DNA from 2 places in the Vallitalea pronyensis genome. Region 2 is predicted to be linked to the other one. Evidence: a T-box and tRNA genes for the amino acid it is inferred to sense, from the RefSeq annotation. Region 2 holds a T-box; the other holds one or more tRNA genes.
What was found. A T-box is a leader RNA that pairs with one kind of tRNA and senses whether it is charged. The one in region 2 lies ahead of leuS (leucine--tRNA ligase), so its partner is inferred to be a tRNA-Leu.

Region 1: it encodes a tRNA-Leu, which carries the amino acid that the T-box ahead of leuS (leucine--tRNA ligase) is inferred to sense. The anticodon was not compared.

The regions. Positions count from the first base shown of each region.
Region 1 covers NZ_CP058649.1:6,194,903-6,204,256, reverse strand. The annotation lists rRNA gene HZI73_RS25830 (16S ribosomal RNA) at 7-1,535, shown strand; tRNA gene HZI73_RS25825 (tRNA-Tyr) at 1,844-1,925, shown strand; tRNA gene HZI73_RS25820 (tRNA-Leu) at 2,127-2,212, shown strand; tRNA gene HZI73_RS25815 (tRNA-Phe) at 2,439-2,514, shown strand; tRNA gene HZI73_RS25810 (tRNA-Gly) at 2,524-2,594, shown strand; tRNA gene HZI73_RS25805 (tRNA-Gly) at 2,600-2,671, shown strand; tRNA gene HZI73_RS25800 (tRNA-Gln) at 2,695-2,766, shown strand; gene HZI73_RS25795 (superoxide dismutase) at 2,931-3,533, shown strand; gene HZI73_RS25790 (L,D-transpeptidase) at 3,648-4,157, shown strand; gene HZI73_RS25785 (DUF5050 domain-containing protein) at 4,375-7,044, shown strand; gene HZI73_RS26720 (hypothetical protein) at 7,049-7,174, shown strand; gene HZI73_RS25780 (B12-binding domain-containing radical SAM protein) at 7,171-8,943, shown strand; gene nth (endonuclease III) at 8,988-9,354, shown strand, end outside.
Region 2 covers NZ_CP058649.1:2,763,730-2,773,083, reverse strand. The annotation lists gene leuS (leucine--tRNA ligase) at 1-2,316, opposite strand, end outside; T-box leader at 2,401-2,653, opposite strand; gene HZI73_RS11425 (PH domain-containing protein) at 2,713-4,107, opposite strand; gene HZI73_RS11420 (PH domain-containing protein) at 4,100-4,582, opposite strand; gene fusA (elongation factor G) at 4,748-6,823, opposite strand; gene aroF (3-deoxy-7-phosphoheptulonate synthase) at 7,519-8,535, shown strand; gene HZI73_RS11405 (prephenate dehydrogenase) at 8,532-9,354, shown strand, end outside.

The DNA.
Region 1 (9,354 bases), 2.8 Mb from region 2:
ACTTTTTAACATGAGAGTTTGATCCTGGCTCAGGATGAACGCTGGCGGCGTGCTTAACACATGCAAGTCGAGCGAGAAACTTGAGGATGATCCTTCGGGTGATTCCTTAAGTGGACAGCGGCGGACGGGTGAGTAACGCGTGGGTAACCTGCCCTATGCAGGGGGATAACGCACTGAAAAGTGCGCTAATACCGCATAAGACCACAGGATCACATGATCTGGTGGTAAAAACTCCGGTGGCATAGGATGGACCCGCGTCTGATTAGCTAGTAGGTGAGGTAACGGCTCACCTAGGCGACGATCAGTAGCCGACCTGAGAGGGTGATCGGCCACATTGGGACTGAGACACGGCCCAAACTCCTACGGGAGGCAGCAGTGGGGAATATTGCACAATGGGGGAAACCCTGATGCAGCGACGCCGCGTGAAGGAAGAAGGTTTTCGGATCGTAAACTTCTATCAGCAGGGAAGATAGTGACAGTACCTGACTAAGAAGCCCCGGCTAACTACGTGCCAGCAGCCGCGGTAATACGTAGGGGGCAAGCGTTATCCGGATTTACTGGGTGTAAAGGGTGCGTAGGCGGCGGAGTAAGTCAGATGTGAAAGCCCCAGGCTCAACCTGGGGACTGCATTTGAAACTGCTTTGCTAGAGTGCAGGAGAGGAAAGTGGAATTCCTAGTGTAGCGGTGAAATGCGTAGATATTAGGAGGAACACCAGTGGCGAAGGCGACTTTCTGGACTGTAACTGACGCTGAGGCACGAAAGCGTGGGGAGCGAACAGGATTAGATACCCTGGTAGTCCACGCCGTAAACGATGAATGCTAGGTGTCGGGGGTCGAACCTCGGTGCCGCAGCAAACGCATTAAGCATTCCACCTGGGGAGTACGATCGCAAGATTGAAACTCAAAGGAATTGACGGGGGCCCGCACAAGCGGTGGAGCATGTGGTTTAATTCGAAGCAACGCGAAGAACCTTACCAAATCTTGACATCCTTCTGACCGTTCCTTAATCGGAACTTTCCTTCGGGACAGAAGAGACAGGTGGTGCATGGTTGTCGTCAGCTCGTGTCGTGAGATGTTGGGTTAAGTCCCGCAACGAGCGCAACCCTTATCTTTAGTAGCCAGCAAGTAAAGTTGGGGACTCTAGAGAGACTGCCGGGGACAACTCGGAGGAAGGTGGGGATGACGTCAAATCATCATGCCCCTTATGATTTGGGCTACACACGTGCTACAATGGTAGTGACAAAGGGAAGCGAAGTGGTGACATGGAGCCAACCCCAAAAAAGCTATCCCAGTTCGGATTGTAGTCTGCAACTCGACTACATGAAGTTGGAATCGCTAGTAATCGCGAATCAGCATGTCGCGGTGAATACGTTCCCGGGCCTTGTACACACCGCCCGTCACACCACGGGAGTTGGAAGCGCCCGAAGCCAGTGACCAAACCTTTATGGATGGAGCTGTCGAAGGTGAAGCCGATGACTGGGGTGAAGTCGTAACAAGGTAGCCGTATCGGAAGGTGCGGCTGGATCACCTCCTTTCTAAGGAAAATCGTTAAACTTAATTAAAGGCAAAAGAATGAGAAGTTCATGAACCTGAAGGTTAAGAACCAGCTGAGGCTGAAACGATAAAGTAGAATTGCATGGGAAGTTTATAACGCATTAAATAAATGCTCTTATGAGAAATTTATAGTCATAATCGTTAAAACCATTTGGTGTTTAATATACCTATTCATGAAACTGCGACGACGTTTATCATAGGAATCATTTTGCTATACAAGATTGTTCTAAGTTTTTCTTAAAACCTATTGACAATTTTGTGAAATATGATATTATATATCATGTTCTATGGAGGGGTTCCCGAGTGGCCAAAGGGGGCAGACTGTAAATCTGTTGGCACCGCCTTCGAAGGTTCGAATCCTTCTCCCTCCATTTAAGAATTGGCTTTGCGAAAGCAAAACAATTTCTTACCATTAAAGCTTTTTATTGGCTTTGCGAAAGCAAAACAATTTCTTACCATTAAAGCTTTTTATTGGCTTTGCGAAAGCAAAACAATTTCTTACCATTAAAGCTTTTTTATTGGTTGTGTATAACCAAAGCAATGTCTTACATGACAAATTACTATGTTTATATGCCGGAGTGGCGGAACTGGCAGACGCACAGGACTTAAAATCCTGCGATCCTTACCGATCGTACCGGTTCGATTCCGGTCTCCGGCATTATAATAAATAAGGCTTATGATATGTTGTATCTTAAGCTAAATAAGGAAATTTATCGTTTAAAATACATTGTATTTTAAGCCAAGTAAGGAAATTTATCGTTTAAAATACGTTGTATTTTAAGCCAAAGTAAGGAAATTTATCGTTTAAAATACGTTGTATTTTAAGCCGAAAATTAATTGACAGTATTTCAAATATCTGGTATACTTGAAAAGCTTATTTTTTCGCCCAGATAGCTCAGTCGGTAGAGCAGAGGACTGAAAATCCTCGTGTCGGTGGTTCGATTCCGCCTCTGGGCACCAATTCAATATGCGGGTGTAGTTCAATGGTAGAACACCAGCCTTCCAAGCTGGATACGTGGGTTCGATTCCCATCACCCGCTCTTATGCGTGAGTGGCTCAGTGGTAGAGCATCGCCTTGCCAAGGCGAGGGTCGCGGGTTCGAATCCCGTCTCGCGCTTTTGTGTTCTAATTAAATAATAGTGGGTAGTCGCCAAGCGGTAAGGCACTAGACTTTGACTCTAGTATGCGTAGGTTCGAATCCTGCCTACCCAGTTTGAAAAGATACGGAAGTATCTTTTTTCTATGTCCTATCTTCCATCGACTCAAGCGACGATCGTATGAAACAAATACGATACACATGACATCATTCCAACTAAAATAATACAATAATTATCTTCGGCATATAATGGTAAAAGAATATGCAAAGAGGTGATGATATGTATAAACCACAACATTATAATTTTAGTACGGTAAAAGGTATGACTAAAAAACAACTGGATGAACACTATGCACTGTATGTAGGGTATATCAATAAGTTCGAGGAGATTAGTCAATTACTCAAAGAGAAAAGCAGTTATAAAGACCCAAATGCTACGTACAGTACGTTACGAAGCCTGAAAAAAGGTGAATCTTTTTCATTAAATGGCGTCATTCTTCATCAATTGTACTTTGCCAATATAACAGGCAAGAAATCCAATATATCTGGAGAAATACTCCATATGATTAATCGTGATTTTGGTTCGTATGAAATCTTTATGGAGATGTTTAAAAGTACAGGATTATCCATGCGGGGCTGGGTCGTTCTCATTCAGAGCGAAAAAAATGGGAAATTACGTATTATTGGCCAAGACTCACACGATAACGGCTCCGTATACAATGGAAACCCTCTTTTGGTGATGGATGTCTATGAGCATGCTTATATGATTGATTTCGGTATTAATCGGAAGAAATACATAGATGTGTTTTTCGATAACATTAATTGGGAAGTGGTCAATAATCGTATTAAAAAGATAATCAAACCGCCTTATCGCCGTTCATAATATGCATAGACATGAAACATAATGACTGATGGTAGCTATCAAGTTGCAGATCTATCTTCTATAAAAGGGTTCTTTGAATATAATTAGATAACAAAATAGTGAAAGGTTGTTTACATGAAAAAGAGTTTCGGTCTATTTTTACTGATTATGGGAATCATTGTATGCTTAATATATAGTTGTGATAGGGATCAAGTAAAGGATGTGGATGCACGCTTTGTAGGGAATGATGTGGTAGAAGATATGGAAGGCTTATGGGTAGAAGTCAGCTTAAAAGAAGAAGGGCATAAAGTCATTGTAAGAGAAGATAATGAAGTGATTCGAGAAATGATTTGTTCAGGTGGTACCCCTGATGAACCTACGGTGCTGGGTACATTTACATTACAAAACCGAGGAGAATGGTTCTATTCTGAGCGATTCAAAGAAGGAGCAACCCACTGGGTACGTATTACTGAACAGTATCTCTTTCATGGCATTCCTAGAACAAAAGATTGGGAAATTATCCAAGAAGAACAAGACAAATTAGGAGGACCTGCAAGTCATGGTTGTATTCGCCTAGGGGAAGAAGATGCGAAATGGTTCTATGACCATGTACCGGATGGCACAACAGTTGTCATTCATGACTGACACACATGATTAACTTGCTGCAATCTGGAAAAAATATAACTATATATAAAAGAAGAGGCATAAGTCCTATTAAAGTGTCTCAATTTAAATAGAATGTTTCATAAATTGACTTAACTTTACACACAAATTTAATACAATTGTAAAAACTATATGATACAATAAGATAAAACTACCATAATAAGGTATTTCTACCTTCTTAGAAGGAGAGGAACTGGTGATGTACAAAAGATATTTATTTCTTTTTACGACAATCCTCATGATAAGTCTTTTATCCATAGGCTGTAAAAGTAAAAAGGATGATCATAAAACCAAATCGGACGATAAAGTTGTGAATCATGTGGTATCAAGTGCAAATGTATCCAATGAAGACAAAGATGGCGTGTTGTTTGCGACAGCCATTAATTTTGATGAATGGATATATTTTGGCAACCCGGATGACCGTCATCGAATCTACCGTATGCATGTGGATGGTTCAGGTCTTACCAAAATTGTAGATGCGCGCATGGAAGGCTTTCATGATTTAAAAGAGTGGGTTTATTATCTCGATACAACCCAGCCCCATACACCTGCTAAATTAGCAAGAGTGAAATGGGATGGATCAGAAAAAGAAGTGCTAGTTGAAGAGAATGTAGAGATGTTTCAGCAAAGCGACGATTACATTATTTATGCTTTTGAAAATAATATCTACCGGATTAATCTTGATGGGTCAGCGAATATGAAAGTCGTATCCAGTGATGAAAAGGTCTGTTATATGAAGGTTTTTGACCATGTTATCTACTATAGTACCAGTGAAGGTTTGTTCAGTATAACGGAAGATGGTGTCAATCAATACCTTATAGCGGAAGGGGAATTTCCAAGGTTTGATGTGAAGAATCATAAGATATATTACAATGATGATAAATTATACAGCATGTCTTTAAAAGGTATTGAGGAAAAGGTCGTTATCGATAAACGCTTGGACAATACGTTTATATGGCAAGATAGCATCTATTACAATGAAGGGGACGACCTCTACCAAGTCAATATCCATACAGGAGATACACATAAGATATATGTAGACTCTTATCTAAACCACTACTATGAGAAAGACGATAAGATTTATTTCTATGGACATAACCGCATATGGCGTGTTCATCAAGATTTATCTACAAAAGAAATCGTCTTAGGTACTGGCGAAGAGTATTTAGCCAGAATGTTTATTGAAGTGGATGATAGGATAATCACCAAGAATGTGGATATGGAAGAGAATGTATCCCATCAGATGGCTTATAAGTTATTTGAATTGAAGGATGATGACTCCAGCAAAAAATTATCCGATGTTGCCATTCAGCTATTTGAAAGTAAACATGGGAAAATACTCTATACAGATGCCAAGGATAAGAAACTCTATGAACTGGATATTACGACCAATGATAAAGCATTGGTTCTCGATAAAATGATTGGCTCATTTATGAGCTACAAGGACATGATTTATTATACAGATATTCAAGAGGGTTTTCGGTTATATGCTTATGACCGTGGAACCGGTCAGCATATTAACATAACCAATATACCGGTTACCAATATTAAAAGAACCCAGGATCGTCTTTATTTTCTTGATAATCGGAAGCGTATGGGTATCCTTGATGTCCATAACAGTATACCCCGATACATTGATTTGTTTACAACAAAATATGACGTCATCGGTGACACAATCTATTACAAAAACGAAGACGATTTAGGCAGGCTTTATCGTATTCAGGATGATGGAACAGGTAAAGAACGCCTAACGGATTATCCTGTAGTGGATATCTATGCCCATCAAGAAGATATCTTCAATTATGAAAACGATCATTATGCCAATAAAGGGCAGGTTTATTATGTTATAAAACAGGGAGCTAATTTACTGTACAGCATCCATAACGATACTAAAATAAGTAAGTTTCTAGATATTGTCAGCATGGATTTAGTGGACATTACCATCATGGATGGTATACTATATATGCACATTGCTTCTGAAGGAGGCAGTTACTATGTGTTAGAAAAATACGTGGACGAATTATCCTACAAAGTTTTCTATGATATAGAGAAGCAATCTTCTGATCATAGGAAGTACTTTGTCTATCAGGTTGATGATCAAGTAGGGTATCTCTATGGCTATGACGAAAAAAACAATGAGATGGCATTAGTTATCGACCAACTGATTATGGATTTTCAGATAGAAGATGACTGGATTTATTATTCGAGTTTTGATAGCAAGGGCAATTATCGTCCATCTATCAACCGTTATCATATGAATGACCATAAGATAGAAAATGCCATACATGTTCTTGAAGACAATGTGCGTACATTTGATTTTAAAGTTCAAGATAATACCATATATTATTGTTATGATGGCGCACACCATCTATTTAAGAAAGACATGGAAACGAATCAAGTAATAACCTTATCAAGTGATTGCATGAGGTTGGGAGCCATTGTTGATGGATGGATTTATTATGAAGATAGCTTGGATAATCCAAAAGTATTGCGTGTGAAGCTAGATGGTTCATCTACAGAAGTGCTAACCAGTATTAAGAGACGATTTATCTATGCAACACCCCAATATTTATATTACTTGTTTGTGACAGAAGAAACCACCCAAAAAGGTATTCTCATTAAAAAGAATCTTGAGACCCATGAGCAGCAAGTGGTTATGGAGCAACTACAATGGCGGGATTTAGTACTGGTGAATGAGCACCTATACTATAAAAATAATGGGCTTCATGCCTATAACTTCAATACAGGTATAAAAAGAAATGTGTATACAGGAATAGTGGATGATTTTACATTACATGGTCAAGAATTACATCTATCCATTCAGGACGGAGAAAAAAATAAAACGGTTACCATACCACTAGACCAATAACCATATGAAGAAAGCTGCCTTGTTGATTGTATCGTCGGTTAAATCAGATGATTATAATAGAGGCAGCTTTTCTATAACCAGTGTACACTGGCATACAGAAGCTTTACAAAATGAAAGGACAACATCATGAAAAAAGTTCTCTTAACAGGGATTAATGCAAAGTATATACACTCTAATTTAGCTATTCGTTACTTGTACAAGTATAGCAAGGCCTATACAGACCATGTACAGGTTGTGGAGTATACCATTAATAATCATTATGATCATGTACTGCAAGAAATATATCGTATGAGGCCAGATATTCTGACCTTTTCATGTTATATATGGAACATTGAAATGATTAAAGAACTGATTACAGATTATAAAAAGATTGCACCGGATACCACCATTATTTTAGGTGGACCTGAAGTCTCCTATGATGGAGAGAAAATGCTTAGCTCTTATAAAGAGGTAGACGTGATTATCGTTGGAGAAGGGGAAGAAACATTTCAAGAATTAATGGCCTATTATATCCATGAAGAAGGTAACTTAAAGGATATAGATGGTATTGTTTATCGTGAATCAGATACAGTGCATACCAATAAACCACGAAAACCGCTACTCATGGATGATTTACCTTTTGTCTATGAAGATGGTTTTGAAGGGTTTGACCACCGGATTATCTACTATGAATCCTCAAGAGGGTGTCCCTTTAACTGCCAATATTGCCTATCTTCTATTGAAAAGGGTGTGCGCATGAAATCGCTGCACCATGTGTTCAAGGAGCTACAACAATTCTTAGATGCCCGTGTCATGCAAGTGAAATTTGTGGACAGGACCTTTAATTGTCATAAAAAACACGCTGTAGGTATATGGACATACCTCCACGAACACGATAACGGCTATACGAATTTTCACTTTGAGATATCTGCTGATTTATTAGATGAGGACATGATTGAGTTGCTTAGACAAGTACGTCCGGGACTGTTTCAATTAGAAATAGGTGTCCAATCAACCAATGAAACCACCATCCACCACATTCAGCGAAAGACCAATTTTTTAAAGTTAGCTGAGAAGGTAAAAGCCATTCAAGAGGGAAATAATATTCATCAACATCTGGACCTGATCGCAGGATTACCTGATGAAGATTACGATTCATTTGGTCGTTCCTTTAACGATGTGTATGCTTTAGAACCTCATCAACTTCAATTGGGATTCTTAAAAATTCTGAATGGTTCAGGATTAAAAAGAGATGCGGAGGATTTTGGCATTATTTATAAAGAAAAAGCACCTTATGAAGTTTTAAAAACCCATAAGTTATCTTACGATGACATACTGCGTTTGAAGATGATTGAGGAAATGGTGGAAATATATTATAATAGCGGAAACTTCTATTTTGCGATAAAATATATAGAGACGTTTTTTAAGACGCCATTTGCATTTTATGAAGCATTGGGGGATTATTGGTTAGATCATAATCTGCATGTAAGCAATCATAATAAAGTAACGCTATATACCATTTTGTTGGAATTTTATAAAGATACCATTCCTTCTAATGAAAAAGAGTTCATGCATATATTAAAATTTGATATGTACCTTCAAGAAAAGGTTAAGAAATTTCCACATTGGTTAGAACGTCAAGAAGCTTATAAAGAAGCTGTTATACGTTTCTATAGAGATGAAGAAAACACCAAGAAGTACTTGCCACACCTAGAGCAATATACGGCCAAACAAAAAAGTCGTATGACCCACTTGGAAATATTTCCTATAGACATTATAAAATGGTCGAAGGATTTTAAGAAGCCTCTAGAATGGCGTAGGAATGCGGTTTTATTTGATTATCATACACGTGATATCTTTAGAAATAATGCAACATATAGGACTGTAGAATTGATTTACAATATTTCCCAGGAAATGTAAATATTTCCCAGGAAATTAACAATTAACTGGAAGGGTGTGTTAGGATGACCGATAATAAACGATTAAAAAGGATTCTTAATTTATTAGATGAACATTATCCAAAGGATATTAAGTGCTACTTGGACCATGAAAACCCTTGGCAATTACTTGTTGCTACCATATTAAGTGCCCAATGCACAGATGATCGGGTGAATATTGTTACCAAGGACCTGTTTAAGAAATACACATCCATTAAGGACTTTGCTGAAGTGGAACAAGAAGAACTGGAACAAGATATTCGCTCAACAGGCTTCTATCGCAACAAAGCCAAGAATATTATCGCATGTTGCAGAGCGTTGCTTGTGGACCATGATGGACATGTGCCAAAAGATATAGAAGATTTGGTGAAGCTTGCCGGTGTGGGGCGTAAGA
Region 2 (9,354 bases):
TTCCATGACACTGTCTTTGGCTTCGCCAACACCAATTGTAATGGTTGCCCTTACTTTTCCATTGATTTGAACAGGCATCTCTACTTCATCTTCTTTCATTTTTTCCTCATCATATGTTGGCCATCCATTGGTAAAGACAGATGTTTCATGACCTAGCATATGCCATAATTCTTCAGCAATGTGAGGAACAAATGGTGCAAGCAATGTAATAAGTGTCTCTAAGGTCTGTTGATCAATACCGTCTTTCTTTCTAGAGATATCCATGAGTTTATTCGTATATTCCATAAAAGCACTTACCACTGTATTAAGATGGAAACTATTCAATCTGTGGGTCACTTCATAGGTAAGTTGATGACGTACTTTCTCCAATTCTTTTGTAACCGTGACGTCCTTCCCTTGGTTTTCCGTAACTAAGTGCCATACCCGGTTAATAAAACGGTACACACCATCAATACCACGATCATCCCACTCTGAATCCAATTCTGGTGGTCCTACAAATAACTCATATAGTCTCAGTGAGTCACAACCATACTTATCCACTAGATCATCCGGTGATACAACGTTACCTTTTGATTTACTCATCTTAGCACCATTTTTACAAATCATACCTTGATTAAATAAACGCTTAAAGGGTTCTTCAAATTCAACAACACCAATGTCATACAAGAATTTTGTATAGAACCTAGCATATAACAAGTGAAGCACCGCATGTTCAATACCGCCAACATACATATCCACTGGTAACCATTCTTTTGCCTTCTCTTTTGATACGATAGCATCCTTGTTATCAGGATCAACATACCTTAAGAAATACCAAGAAGAACCTGCCCATTGAGGCATGGTGTTGGTTTCTCGTTTTGCATGTCCTCCACATGTTGGACATGTGGTGTTTACCCATTCGTGAATATCCGCAAGTGGCGATTCCCCTGTACCTGTGGGTTCATAGGACTCTACATCTGGTAGGGTTATAGGTAGCTGTTCTTCTGGTACGGCAACTGCTCCACATGTATCACAATGTACAATTGGAATAGGTTCGCCCCAATACCGTTGTCTGGAGAATACCCAATCACGTAATTTGTAGTTCTCCGTCTTTTTACCGATTTCATGTTCTTCTAGATAGTTGGCAATGGCTTCTTTTGACTCTGTTGATTTCATACCGTTGAATACGTCAGAATTAATCATCACACCTTCAGACGTATAAGCTTCTTGTAAATCTTCTATTTCATGACCATCTTCTGCAATAACCTGAATAATAGGAAGATCAAATTTTTTAGCAAATGCAAAGTCACGGTCATCGTGGGCTGGTACACACATAATAGCGCCTGTACCATAATCAGCTAATACGTAATCTGAAATCCAAATAGGCGTTTTAGCCCCATTTAACGGGTTAATGGCATAACTGCCTGTGAATACACCTGTTTTTTCTTTTTCTTGAAGCCGATCTACTGAAGACTTCATGGATGTATCAAATACATATTTTTCTACTTCTTCTCGCTGAGCATCCGATGTTAACTGACTAACCATGGCATGTTCTGGTGCAAGCACCATAAATGTTGATCCATACAGTGTATCTGGTCTGGTTGTAAATACTTTTAATTGTTCATCGATCCCCTCAACCTTAAAATCAATCTCTGCCCCATAAGACTTACCAATCCAATCACTTTGCATTTTCTTGACCTTGGCCGGCCAATCAAGGGTTTGCAAATCTTGAAGTAGACGTTCTGCATAAGCAGTAATCTTTAACATCCATTGACGTAGATTTTTCTTGGTCACTTCTGAACCACAACGTTCACAAGCACCATTCACCACTTCTTCATTAGCTAGACCGGTCTTACAATCTGGACACCAGTTTATGGGCATCTCTTTTTCATAAGCCAATCCTTCCTTAAACATTTTAACAAATATCCATTGGGTCCATTTATAGTAGTTAGGGTCCGTTGTGTTGACCTCTTTTGTCCAATCGTAGATGGCACTAATTTCATTAAGCTGACGCTTGAAATTTTGTACATTTTCAGCTGTAGCTTTTGCTGGATGAACCCCCATCTTAATGGCATAGTTCTCAGCTGGAAGTCCAAATGCATCCCATCCCATTGGGTGAAGCACATAATAGCCTTGAAGTACCTTATAACGGCTCCAAACATCACTGAGTACATAACCTCTCCAGTGTCCTACATGTAACCCACTACCTGATGGATAAGGAAACATATCAAGACAGTAATACTTCTCTTTGCCTTCCTCATTTTTATTGACTGGATTGTCTTTCCAAATATCGCGCCATTTTGTTTCTATTTGTTTGTGATTATAAACAACGCTCATCCTTTCTTCCTCCTTTTGCTCGTCCATGACTCATGTAATACATCAAGTCATTAAATTGAATTAAAAAAGCCTCTATGCAAGATGCATAGAGACGTCTATTTTCGCGGTACCACTCTACTTTATTTTGAATAAACACGCTACAGATGGCTTATGGATTAGGTCATTGGCTTATCAAAATACACTCTTCACTTATAACGTAAGCTAACCGTCCTAACCTACTCTTTATTTCAGCTAGGATACTCCAAGGCGAGTTCAATAAAATCAGGTACTGTTTCTCACCAACCAACAGCTCTCTTTAACCCTTTTTTCATCTACTACTCCTTTTCATCATATCTTTCATGATATGGAATTAATCGTATCATAACATAACGTCTTTAGAAAATCAAGGTGAATTTATCAAAGCTTATGTGCATAGTTATCAAATAACCGATTGCTTATATTTTTAACCGTTATATTCTTCCCTACGACTTTTCCCCAGATGTTAATGGTGTAATTACATATACTTTTCCTCTTTTGAAAAAAAGTGGTTGACATTTTCATGGACTGTATGGCATTAATTTTTAGAATGGACTGTTTTTTGGAGAAACCATTATACGACATATAAACTAAGGTATCTGACATAGCAATAGCCGTATTATGATATTGCATGTGTCCAACTAACCAAGCTACAAGCACCAGAATAAAACTTAAGAAACCGTAGGGCACATAATAACTCACTACACTAGCTATCAAAACAGTAACGACTAATTTTTTTAAAATAAACCTGGCGTATACCATAGGAAATGCCTTATCCACTTCCTGTTGGAATTGAAATTCAGGCAACAAATCACGAATGATCTTTTGACTTTCCTTGATGGTGCAAAATGGAAATAAAATCGCTCTTTCACCAGCTTCATCGCCATAACCCATACTCTCAATCTCTATGGAACAACGTTTGGTTAATTGCATGGGTAACTTTTGCCGAATATGCACACCTTTTACTTTATGTATATCAAAGCTGTAATTCTTCTTATGAATCAAACCATGACTAATATGGAGCTTACCATCCTCGGTATACACATGAAATAGAGAATATTTCAAACAATTCTTTATAAGTGACAACACCAATCCCATCATAAAAATACCTAATAGACTTAACACAACGATGTACACACTAAATTGTATCTGTGTAATATACTTTAAACCATTAAAGCTTGTAAGGCTTTCAATATCATCCAGAAAATTATACAAAGCCCAAATGATGACAAAGCTTTGAAAAATAGAACTGGATATGAATGAATACAATATTAAATGCTTAAAACTTAAATGAAAGTGACCTTCTTTTGTGTTTTCATCTTCTTGATCAGGGGACACCTGTTTATGCTTTAAAAGCTTTTCTCGCATTTCCAAGGCTTTTTCTTTTGTTAACAGCAGTGACATTTCACTCTCAAGTGTTTTGGCGCTCTCTGTATCAATTTTAACTCTGGATAGATTAAATAAACGTTCAAATATCCCTTGAGAGATATCAATGGTATTGATTTTATCCAATGGAATCTCTCTTGTCTTAACGGATAAGATACCTTTTTGGTAAATGATGACATGTTCCTTAAAGGCATATATGGTCTTGGACCACTGCAATACATGATATAAACTAAAAGCTGCAATACTGCCAATAATCAGTAATGTCGTAGGGATAAACCCTATTTTATTGCTTAATACAGTATACATAATGACAATGGTTATGATTTGCTTACCAATGCTATCGACAAGTTTTTTTACGATATATAATGGATGATTCCTTTGCTTATGCATGTGTCTCACTCGTTTCTATTATTTTGGTTAGCTTAACGGATATACCTTCTGCCTCTTGATTGGTTAGAGCTGGTATTACATGTAAACCTCCAGCAGTATTTAATTTAATAGAAGATAAACCAAATTTTCGATTAATAGGTCCACAAATAATATCTAAAAATTGAATTCTTGAGATGGGTATAATGACTTTTTTCCTCACAAAAATACCATGAATGAACTCAATCTTGTCTTCATGTATTTTATAACGCCACTCCTTGTACTCAATAATTGGAAAAACAAATGTGTACGCAAGGATATAAACCACCATAATACCTGTTAACCCATTGATGAAATACATGACATTAGCGTTATGTATAATTGGTTTGAGAAACCCATAGACACCTACGAAATAGACAGCATTAAAGACAACTAAAAAAATGGTTCTTGCAATAATCCATGACTTGACAGCTTGTCTATTAATATGGTTGTATTCCATACTTTTTCACCACCCTTTATTGATTTATTTTATTACTTATTCTTCCCCTATTTAACTTGTTCTGTAAATGCATGTTTATTATAACATATTTACTCTTTCTATCAATGGTATTTTGCATAAAAAATAAACCGCAAAGCATTGACTTTGCGGCTGATTTATACTCACTTATTGTTCATTATTCCTATCTTCTATAACCTTCTCTTGTACTTCCATTGGTGCTTCATCATAACGTTCAAACTTAAGGGTAAAAATACCTCTTCCACCTGTCATGGAACGTAAATCCGTGGAATAGCCATACATCTCAGATTGGGGTACTTCCGCTAATATTTCCTGTTTACCTTTAATAGGATTCATACCAAGGACACGACCTCGACGCTTGTTAAGATCACCTATAATATCACCCATGTAGGAATCCGGCACCGTTACTTTAACACTCACAATAGGTTCTAGTAAAACGGGTGCTGCTTCAATGATACCTTTTTTAAACGCTACCTTTGTAGCCATTTTAAATGCCATTTCAGATGAATCCACAGGATGGTAAGAACCATCAACAAGTGTTGCCTTTACACCCACTACAGGATAACCTGCTAGGACACCGCTTAGAACGGATTCCTGCAATCCTTTGTCTACTGCTGGGAAATAATTTTTTGGTACCGATCCACCAACAATTTTTGTTTCAAATACGTAAGGTGTTTCGCGATCACCAGATGGTTCAAATTCAATATGCACATCACCATATTGTCCATGACCACCGGATTGTTTTTTGTGTTTCCCTTGAATCTTAATTTTTTTCTTGATGGTTTCTCTAAATGGTACTTTGGGCTTTCTAAGATCCATGGTTACTTTGAATTTTGCTTCTAATTTACTGCTGATGACATCAAAATGTTGTCCCCCAACACCGTATAATAACTCTTGATGATTTTCAGAGTCCATGACTACTTTTATTGTTGGGTCTTCTTCAATAAGTTTATGAAGTCCCGATGATATTTTTTCTTCTTCACCTTTTTTATTAGGGAATATGGCTCTACAAGCTAAGGATTCTGGGAAATTAATGCCCTTCAACTTAACAGGTCGACTACTGTCACATAATGTATCGCCTGTACTTGTCTTATTCAGCTTAGCTACAGCGCCAATATCACCAGCTCGAATTTCTTTTACCTCTATCTGCTCTTTTCCTCTAAGGACATATATATGGGATATTCTTTCGGATGTATCCTTATTGACATTCATATAGGATGAATCTGCCTTGAGAATACCAGAATATACTCTAAAAAGTGATAACCTTCCAATGTAAGGGTCTACAATTGTTTTAAATACCAAAGCACTCATTGGTTCATTCTTATCACATATCACTTCAATTTCTTTATCATTGTCTGGATTAACCCCCATGACACTGGTATGTTCTTCTTTAGGTGCTGGTAAGTATTTCACGATTGAATTAAGAAGTACCTGCACCCCTATATTCTGAATCCCTGAACCACAAAGTACGGGTACAATACTTCCATCAATAACACCATTATGAAGGGCTGTTTGAATTTCATCAAGTGTAAATTCTTCTCCTTCAAAATACTTCTCCATTAACGTTTCATCACTTTCAGCTACTGCTTCAAGAATCATTTCACGAACAGGTTCTAATGCCTCATTCATATCATCAGGTATATCACATTGTTCTACATGATCCTTTACAAATTTCCGTCCTTGCATCTTTACTACGTTAACAAAACCCACAAAATGTTCACCATCACGAATGGGTACTTGAAACGGTGCTATACTTTTACCAAAAATTTCTCTTAACTGCTCTAATACATTCTTAAGACTTGCTTGATCGTCATCCATGTCCGTTACAAAAACCATTTTTGGAATATCCATTTCTTCAGCATATTCCCATGCTTTTTCTGTACCTACTTCCACACCCGATTTTCCTGAAACGACAATAATAGCACTATCTGCAACACGAGTTGCTTCTTTTGCTTCCCCCATAAAATCGAAATAACCAGGTGTATCTAATAAGTTGATTTTACAATCTTGCCACTCAATGGGAATACATGTTGTATTAATCGAAAAACCGCGTTTCATTTCTTCCTTATCAAAATCACTTATTGTATTCCCTTCTTCAACCTTTCCTTGTCTTTTGATAATGCCTGCAACTTTCGCCACAGCTTCTGCCAGTGTTGTTTTACCACTTCCACCATGACCTAAGAGTGCAACATTACGAATTTGTTCAGATGAGTAGATTTTCATGGATTTTCCCCCAATCATTGGAATATTTTTTGCAAATAAGAAATCGCAACAGATTTTTTCAATAAACTTCATTATATTAATCATGTTGCCGTTTAATTTTTGCCTTATAACACTAAATATGTGATATATTTAATATTCTACTATAATCATTAATTTCCTTCAATAATTTCAAAAAACATTTATTTTTTTTATGTAATTTGCATAAGATTTCTCAAGTTATTGTCTGTATATTTCTATAATTATTGGTGGCAATGGACCAAAAAATAGAATTGACATAAAATTGTCATCACTTAGTATCCATTATGTAAAGTAACAAAAAAACACTTTTAGACTTTAAAGTGTTGACATATCCATGTAATCAGCGTACAATACAAGAAACGTTTTTTTATGGTCATTGATTGCACGTTAGCAATTTACACTTAGCTACATATTAACCTTGGTACTTTGAGCAAATAAATCTTTTTTAATCTAGTTGAAGCATTATTAAAATAGGTTCTGTAGAAGATATTTTATGAAATATTGAAATAACCTTGACCACAATATGTTAATTCGCTATGATTGGAATGATACGTATATTGTGGTCTTTAATTATAGATGTTATGCAAGTATGTCTTGCATATGATCTCATTCATTTCAACATAAATCATGTAGTCAACCATAAATTGATAACGATAATAATTAGGAGGAAATTCTCGATGATAATTGTAATGAAACCCGATACCCCCGAACAGGATATTAAACGCGTCACATCGGTTGTTGAACAACATGGACTAAATGTTCATCTATCCGTTGGCGATCAAGTGACCATTATTGGTGTAATAGGTGATAAATCTAAGCTATACGATTGTAACCTGGAACTTTTTAATGGTGTGGAAAAAATTGTACCTGTAACAGAAACCTATAAATTAGCCAATAAAAAATTTCATGCCGCATCCAGTATTGTTAAGGTCCGTGATGTGGAAATTGGCGGTGATGATTTTGTTATCATGGCTGGACCTTGTGCCATTGAAAGTGAAAAACAAATTATTGAAACAGCAAGAACCATTAAAAAATCTGGTGCTTTGATGCTACGTGGTGGTGCTTACAAACCTCGTACATCACCTTACTCTTTTCAAGGTTTAGAAGAAGAAGGTCTTCAATACATGGCAAAAGCACGTGAAGAGACTGGTCTTGCTATTGTATGTGAAGTAACCAGTCTAAAAGCTGTTGAAACGGCTTATAAGTATGTGGATATGTTCCAGATTGGTGCCCGCAATATGCAGAATTTTTATCTGCTAAAAGAAATTGGAAAAACAGGAACTCCCGTTTTATTAAAAAGAGGTCTCTCTGCAACCATCGATGAATGGTTGAATGCTGCCGAATACATCATGAGTGAAGGTAATCCTAATGTAGTCTTATGTGAACGGGGCATACGAACCTTTGAAACAGCTACAAGAAATACCCTTGATCTAAGTGCTATCGCTATTGTCAAGCGTAAAAGCCACCTACCTATTATTGTTGATCCAAGCCATGCAACAGGAAAACGCATGTACGTTAATCCACTCTCAAAAGCTTCTGTTGCAGTGGGTGCTGACGGTTTAATGATTGAAGTACACCCTAATCCAGCAGTTGCTTTATCCGATGGACCTCAATCCTTAACACCGGAAGATTTTGACCAGTTATGCAAGGAGCTTCGACCCTTTGCAGAACTTTCAGGAAAGCGTTTAAAATGAAGCTATTACAAATAGGTATTGTTGGACTAGGCCTTATGGGTGGATCTTTAGCAAAAGCAATAAAAACAAAATGTACACCTAGTCGTATTACAGCCTATGATGTTCATCCTGATGCTCTCCATTTAGCCTATGAAGAAGGTATTATCGACGTCATAGCACACAAGGATTTTCATGATTTTAGCCATTGTCACATAATCTTTTTATGTGCTCCAGTTAAGAAAAACATGGAAGTTCTAGAAAAATTGGTTTCTATTGTGCATCCATCATGTATTATGACGGATATTGGTAGTACCAAAAAAGACATTACCGATTTGGCAAGGACATTACAATGCAACCAATTTATTGGTGGTCATCCCATGACAGGTTCAGAGAAAAGCGGTATATCATCCGCAGAAAGTCATCTTTATGAAAACGCTTATTATATTCTAACACCTGACCCAAGTATACCACATACCATGGTGAAAACCTTAAGGGAGCTCATTGAGCAAATTGGTGCGTTGCCAATCTTAGTAGAACCTGATGAACATGATTATATAACGGCTAGCATTAGCCATGTACCACATATTATTGCATCAGCTATGGTCAACATGGTACAGAAATTAGATAACCCAAAAGAGCAAATGCATACATTAGCTGCTGGCGGGTTTAAGGATATTACACGTATTGCTTCTTCATCGCCAGAGATGTGGCAGCAAATATGCTTGACCAATAAAAAGAATATCCTTGAAATCATGGATTGTTTCCAAGAAGATTTGGCCTCCATTCGGTCGTCGATTCAACATAACCAATTGGAAGATGTATGGCGATTTTTCGAAAGGG